One region of the Cohaesibacter sp. ES.047 genome, then DNA from elsewhere that is predicted to be linked to it. Evidence: riboswitches for the same ligand, from Rfam matches in the RefSeq annotation. Region 1 holds a riboswitch; each other region holds the start of a gene.
The links. A riboswitch is a leader RNA that binds a small molecule or an ion and turns the genes downstream of it on or off. The one in region 1 is predicted to bind cobalamin.
Positions count from the first base shown of each region.

Region 2: linked by a shared signal. The riboswitch ahead of CPH65_RS06230 (iron ABC transporter permease) and the one ahead of CPH65_RS19140 (DUF4198 domain-containing protein) in region 1 are both predicted to bind cobalamin.
Region 3: linked by a shared signal. The riboswitch ahead of CPH65_RS17180 (DUF1636 family protein) and the one ahead of CPH65_RS19140 (DUF4198 domain-containing protein) in region 1 are both predicted to bind cobalamin.

Region 1 is NZ_LT907844.1:4,172,568-4,174,831, forward strand. Features, by position in the region: gene cobN (cobaltochelatase subunit CobN) at 1-380, shown strand, start outside; gene cobO (cob(I)yrinic acid a,c-diamide adenosyltransferase) at 377-1,000, shown strand; cobalamin riboswitch at 1,087-1,312, shown strand; gene CPH65_RS19140 (DUF4198 domain-containing protein) at 1,466-2,257, shown strand.
Region 2 is NZ_LT907844.1:1,383,275-1,385,538, reverse strand. Features, by position in the region: gene CPH65_RS06235 (substrate-binding domain-containing protein) at 1-507, shown strand, start outside; cobalamin riboswitch at 1,013-1,226, shown strand; gene CPH65_RS06230 (iron ABC transporter permease) at 1,502-2,264, shown strand, end outside.
Region 3 is NZ_LT907844.1:3,745,230-3,747,493, forward strand. Features, by position in the region: gene feoB (ferrous iron transport protein B) at 1-54, shown strand, start outside; cobalamin riboswitch at 509-739, shown strand; gene CPH65_RS17180 (DUF1636 family protein) at 772-1,251, shown strand; gene CPH65_RS17185 ((2Fe-2S) ferredoxin domain-containing protein) at 1,607-2,264, opposite strand, start outside.

The sequences.
Region 1 (2,264 bases):
TTCGCACGCTGGATGAAGAGATCGCGCGCGTGGTTCGCGGGCGCGCGGCCAACCCCAAATGGATCGCCGGCGTCATGCGCCACGGCTACAAGGGAGCCTTCGAGATGGCGGCGACCCTTGATTATCTGTTTGCCTTTGCAGCCACCACAAACGCAGTCGGTGACCATCATTTCGATCAGCTCTATGAGGCCTATATCAAAGATGATGACGTCGCCGACTTCCTGAAGGAAAAGAACCGACCGGCCTATGACGATATGGTGGATCGCTTTTTGGAAGCGATCGAGCGCGGCCTATGGACACCAAGATCCAACAGCGCCGCCTTCCATCTCAATCAAAACCGGTCAAAACGAGGGGACCCCCAAATGGAGATGCTTTCATGACAGATGACATGAATGAAGAGACACAAAACGCGCGCCACACCGAGAAGATGAAAAAAAAGAAGGCAGCCCGAGACAAGATCCTTGCCACCAAGACCATCGAAAAAGGCCTTGTGATGGTTCACACCGGCAAGGGCAAGGGCAAATCGACCGCAGCCTTCGGGATGGCATTCCGCTCACTTGGACACGGCCACAAGATTGCGGTGATCCAGTTCGTCAAAGGGGCATGGAACTCCGGCGAAAAGCAGATTCTGGAAAAATTCCCCGAGCTTGTCACCATCAAGTCTATGGGCGAAGGCTTTACCTGGGAGACGCAGGATCGCCAGAAGGACATCGACAATGCCCGCTCGGCATGGGATGCCGCCAAGGAGGCGATTCTCGATCCGGAAATCCGGTTCGTGCTGCTCGATGAGCTGAATATCGTTCTGCGCTATGATTATCTGCCGATCGACGAAGTCGTCGCCTTCCTCAGGGATGAAAAGCCGGACGATACACACGTCGTCATCACCGGCCGCAACGCCAAGGACGAACTGATCGAAATCGCTGATCTTGTTACTGAAATGACGCTGATCAAGCATCCGTTCCGCTCCGGCGTCAAGGCGCAGGAAGGGATCGAATTCTAAAGGTCAAGTCCAATGCGGTGCATCAATGTGTGATTTGCATTGAATTGCACCATACGGGCAAGTTGACTTGCCTGACCAAAGTCCTTTAGGACTATTGTCATGATGGTTCTCCCTTCCCGAGCGTGGTTGGGAGATTAAAAGGGAACATGGTGAGGTGTACCCATCAGGGACCAAATCCATGGCTGTCCCCGCAACTGTGTTCGGCGAGCCGCCGCTCCTGATTTGCCACTGGTCTTTATGACTGGGAAGGCTTGAGCGGAAATTGGCGACGACCCGTAAGCCAGGAGACCTGCCATCAGGACGTTGATCATTCGGATCAACACTCTAATCAAGACGCCGGGGAATGCGTTTGGTGGAGAGACCGCCTGACGGCATTCTTCGCTTTCGTCGTTGGCCCTCCCTTCTCCAAGAATATTTCTTTTCGCGCGTCTCCACTTTGACAAACCTGTCACGGGAGATATTTTTTTGAACAAATTTGTAACTGCGACTGCGCTCGCCGCCTCCATGCTGTTCTCGACCGCAGCATTCGCCCATTTCCAGCTTGCCTACACACCAGACGTCAATGTCTCGCGTGCTGGAGATGTCCCCTACAAGTTGATTTTCTGGCACCCGTTTGAAAATGGCCATGTCATGGACATGGGCAAGCCGGAAGCTGTCTTCGCGGTTCACAAAGGCAAGAAAATCGACCTGATGGACAGCCTCAAGCCGATGACCTTCAAAGGCTCGGGGAACGAAGCGGACGCCTATGATGCGACCCTTCCTGTCAAACGCAACGGCGACTACATCGTGGTTGTCGAGCCTGCCCCCTACTATGAAGGCAGTGAAGACATCTACATTCAGCAGATCACCAAGAGCTTCCTCAACAAGGGCGGCATTCCGACCGGTTGGAATGAGCCGGTTGGCCTGAAAACCGAGATTGTTCCGCTCAACAAGCCGACCAACATTCTCGTGGGCTCCACCTTCACAGGTCGTGTGTTGAATGACGGCAAACCCGCTGCCGGAATTGAAATCGAAATCGAATATATGGCTGCCGAGCCTGACATGGATGCCAACGCCCCCGGTGAGGTGAAGGCAGACCCTGCTCCAGGCGGCTCTGTTGTCGCAATCTCCGATGAGAATGGCTACTTCACCTTCGGTATTCCAAAGGCTGGGTTCTGGGGCTTTGCTGCCCTCGGCTCAGGTCCGGACACCGAATTTGAAGGCAAGGAACTGTCTCAGGACGCTGTCATCTGGATCAAGGCGTTCGACCTCGATTGATCGATCT
Region 2 (2,264 bases), 2.3 Mb from region 1:
ATCCAGCGCGGTCAGGGCAACGAAAAAGCCATTGCCGAGTGCCCGGAAGGGGCGGTCACTGTTCTCGAACGCAAGACCGCCAACTGGTCCCGTGCCGAAGCTCTTGATCTGATGCAGAACTGGCTGTCCAAACATCCCGGCGAAATCGACGGTGTGATCGGTCAGAACGACGAAATGGCTCTTGGTGCCATTGAAGCCATCAAGGCTGCTGGCCTTGACGTGAAGGACTTCGCCATCGCCGGTATCGACGGTGTGACCGATGCTCTTCGTGCTGTTAAAGCTGGCGAAATGACATCGATCCTGCAGGACGCTCGTGGCCAGATGCAAGGCAGCATCGACGTTGCTCTGCGTGCGGTCAAAGGTGAAGGCTACAAGCCGGAATCCGAAATCTGGAAACAGTATGAAGCGGACCTGTCCTGGGATGATGGCCAGAAAAACCGTTACGACATTCCATGGACCATCGTGACCAAGGACAATGTCGACAACCTGCTGAAAGACCGCAAATAAGGTCTTTGGACAGCGACGGGACTGAACAGCCCCGTCGCCCAGCTCTGACATATATGAGGGTTCTGATGGGCGTCATCAGAACCCTTTTTTGTGAGCCGAGCAAATGAAGCAACGGCCCACCTGAGAAGTGTCTGGGATCCGTTCGTGCCGGTCAAGGCGGACAAACGACCGGGCGCGTGTTGCTCCTGAGAATCGAGTTGCGCTCCTTGATCTCGCCGGATGCGGATCAAGGCCGCATCCTTGAAGTGTTGATAGCAAGCCACCGACACTGGACATCCATAAAAAGAGCAGCTAATAAACGTTACGTTATAACATTACATCAATCATGGACAACAATCTGATGCATTGGGCGTGATTGCATTCAAGGAGTTTTGACGTGTTTTTACAGTTCCATAGACCGTTCGGATCAAATCCTTCAGCTGGTTTTCATGAGACTGCGACAACGTGCGCCGATTAAATCCACAGATGTCCAAAACGCGCTCTTGTTTGAGCGGCAATATTCATCCAACCTAGAACAGCTGATGGTGTCTTCGAGAGTATGAACGTCCTCGGAGAAAAGGGAACACAGTGAGGTGATTGATTTCATCAATTCTGTGACTGCCCCCGCAACTGTAATTGGCGAGCGCACCCGAAAGGCCACTGAATCGAACGATTTGGGAAGGCCGGGAAGGCGTTGTGACCCATGAGTCAGGATACCTGCCATCATTCCATTCACCCATATCCGGTGCGGGGCGCGCCGAGAGGAGTTTGCAATGACGATTCTGCAGTCATCAATACCCAGCTTTCCAAATTCGCACCACCGATTTGAAGTCGGGCTCTAGAGCCGCACACCGTTTGGGAAATTCCTATCGGTCGTAGCTTTGCGTCACGGTCCGAGAGCAAGGGCGCGCGCCCTGAGCAATCTTTGCAGCTTCCCAAAGTCCGGCAGCTTTAAGCCTCCGTGCGCACGCTGTTCAGCGAGCGCTCCATTTCCCTTGTTATCAGGAATAGCTTTTTGTCGACGCCACACATAGACAAGCTGATCGCCAATCATCGACGCGAGGCTTTTCTCGCGTTCCTGCTTTTCTGTCTGGCTCTGGTGCTGGGCATTGTCTCGATTGGGATCGGGCCGGTTTATATCGATCCGCTGACCGTGCTGAATGTCGTTATCCAGCATGTGACCGGCGCAGACCCGGGGCCGGACTTTTCATGGGCTTTTGATGCCATTGTCTGGACCTCCCGTGCACCCCGCATCGTGATGGCCTTGGCCGTTGGCGCAACGTTGGCGGTATGTGGGACAGCCATTCAGTCGATGGTCCGCAACCCCTTGGCGGACCCATTCGTTCTGGGGATCAGTTCGGGCGCGTCCACGGGCGCAGCTTTTGCCATCACGGTCTGGGGAACCGCGGCCAGCAGTGCGCTCACGCTATCGGGCTTTGCGTTCGTTGGAGCCCTGTTTGCGATGGTGCTCGTCCTTGTCATTGGCGGGCGCTCGGGCGGCAATGACCCCTTGCGCCTGATCATGGTCGGCATAGCGATCGGCTATGCGTTGAATGCAGCCACCGGGTTTCTGATCTTTGCCTCGGATTCCCCTGAGGCAAGTCGGTCTGTCATGTTCTGGATGATGGGATCCCTTGCCAACACGCATTGGGAAATGGCTCTGGCCGCGATCCTCGTGGCCATCACAACCATCTTTCTTCTCGAAATTGCCGGGCGGCACCTGGATGCGATGGCATCGGGGGATGACACGGCTCTGGCTGTCGGCATCAAGCCTGAAC
Region 3 (2,264 bases), 430 kb from region 1:
CGGCACGAGAGGCCAGTCTCATTTGGCACGCTCATCAGTTCGCGGGAGGACTAACTATGGATCCCACTCAAAATCAGTCTACCACATCTGTGTTTGACGCCGCAGGTTCGGGCTTTCTGGATCTTGCCTTGCTCGGGTTGGTCGTAGCCGCAGCGCTTGGCTATCTCTATATCAAGCTCTGGCGCGGCAGGGGAGCCTGCTCTTCATGCCCGACAGGAGGGCCGGGCTGCTCGGGTTGTAGCACAAGCAATTTCGAATTTGACAGTGAAACCCCTCTGGACCCACCTTTCGGAGGTCAAGATGCTCCAAAGCGAAACGGCGATTGAAGTCAAAGGCCTCTGCCACAGATATGGCGAGCGTACGATCTATAGCGATCTCAACTTCACCGCCCCCAAAGGGCGGTAGGAGCACTTTGGGGCAAGAATGGCTTGATTTTCGGAAACACTTCGTTCCTTTTCCTCTTTTCCACATCAAGTGAGATTTCCTGCTTGCTATAGCACATCGGTGAGACCAACATAGCAGCGATGGTTTCCGATCGGCTGAAATGCCATTGGGATGAAAAGGGAACACGGTGAGGAATAGCCAAAAGGCGCCAACTCCGTGACTGCCCCCGCAACTGTAAGCGGCGAGTGAGAATCGATACGCCACTGGGATTTGGAGAAATCCGAAGTCATCCTGGGAAGGTCGATTGAGCAATGACCCGCAAGTCAGGAGACCTGCCATCTTTCTATCAACGTAACCCGGACGGGGTGTTCCGGAAGGTGACTGAATATGCTCGATTTGGCCATTGCCAACTATCTAAACAGTCGTCCTTTTCCCCGCAACTCAGCGGAGGAGAGCTTGGACGTCACTGCTTCACATCAGATCTCGTTATGCACCACATGTCAGCGCACGCAAGGCGCTTGCACGGCAGGCTATGGGCTTGTTGAGGCACTGAGCACGGCTATTCACAGAGCTCGACCGATGATTGAGGACGCGTTCGAGATCTCTGGATATTCGGACCTGCCCCAATGTCCAGAAAAGTGTCTCGTCGGATGGCTCGCCACCCGCAATCATATCTATCTGTTTGGCGATGTCACCGAGAATCAGGACCTCGGTGTTCTTGTCGAGCTGGCGCAGTCAATAGTTGCGCCCGGTAGCGGCTGGAGCAAGTCGAGCTCCGCGCGGAAGTCGAACATCGACAAGCCTGTTCTGGTGCCCGCCGCCATATACGTCATCGAACTCAATGAAGAAAAGAGCAAAGCGGCATGAGAGCTGCGCAATTCAAAATGCTGGCGACCGCTTCTGCTATCTCTGCCCTGAAGAAAGCCGACGTCCTCACACGGGACGCTCAAGGAACCACTCCAACGCCGTTCAAGGCGCACAGGAGTTACCGAGGATGACCGGAACAGCCAATTTTTCGGCCTTAGTCAGAAGGTCGACCATCCTTTCCTATCTCAAAGCTCATCTTGAGACTGGTCTGGTGCTTTTGGCTGTTTCGGTCTCACTTGCGATCAGAGTCGGAGCCGTACCCATTCCGCAAACGGGGTAGGGGTCCTTTCTCAACAAAGGATCTTCCGACCTGATCGCTTCTTTTCTCACGTTGAAGCCAGCTAAAAGGCTCCGTTCATTTCAGTGTCTGCTTTTTGCCATTCGTTGGATAGCTGAGATCATCTATCGGCGCTCCATTCTGGATGTGGTTGTCGAGAATTTCGTCGATATCCTTCTCGTCCACTCCGCCATAGACAGTGCCCTCTGGCCAGACCTGAACGACAGGAGCAAGACTGCACGGGCCGAGGCAGCTGGTTTTGCAACTCATCATGCCAGCGCCGCTGTCCCTCAGCTTCAAACGGTCCTGTTCGGATCGCAGATGACTGTAGAGGACGCTCGCTCCAGCGTCATTGCAGGCTCCCCCCATACAGACCAGCAGACGATATTTCTGATCGGGCACAACGGTTCCCTTTGGCACCTTAACACGCTCCTGAACAATGTCGCTTTCATCCGCCGCAAAGGTCAGCGCCTCGATCATGTCGCAGAGCCGGTCAGTTTCCCCGATGGGAGGATGCGCGATCCTGATGCGCGGGAAAAATGCATCGCCGCGCTGTTCGATCCAGCGATGAACCGATTTTCTGATCCAAGCAGGAAAGGCTGGCTCCATCGGAAAGATCAGCGAGACGATGATAACTTCGGGCACCTTGAGATCGGCAAGTTCGCCGAGGCGGGCGCGCAGCGACGGTGTTCCAAGTTCCTGCAAGGCATATGTTGTCGTGTAGTGAGGATTTCTT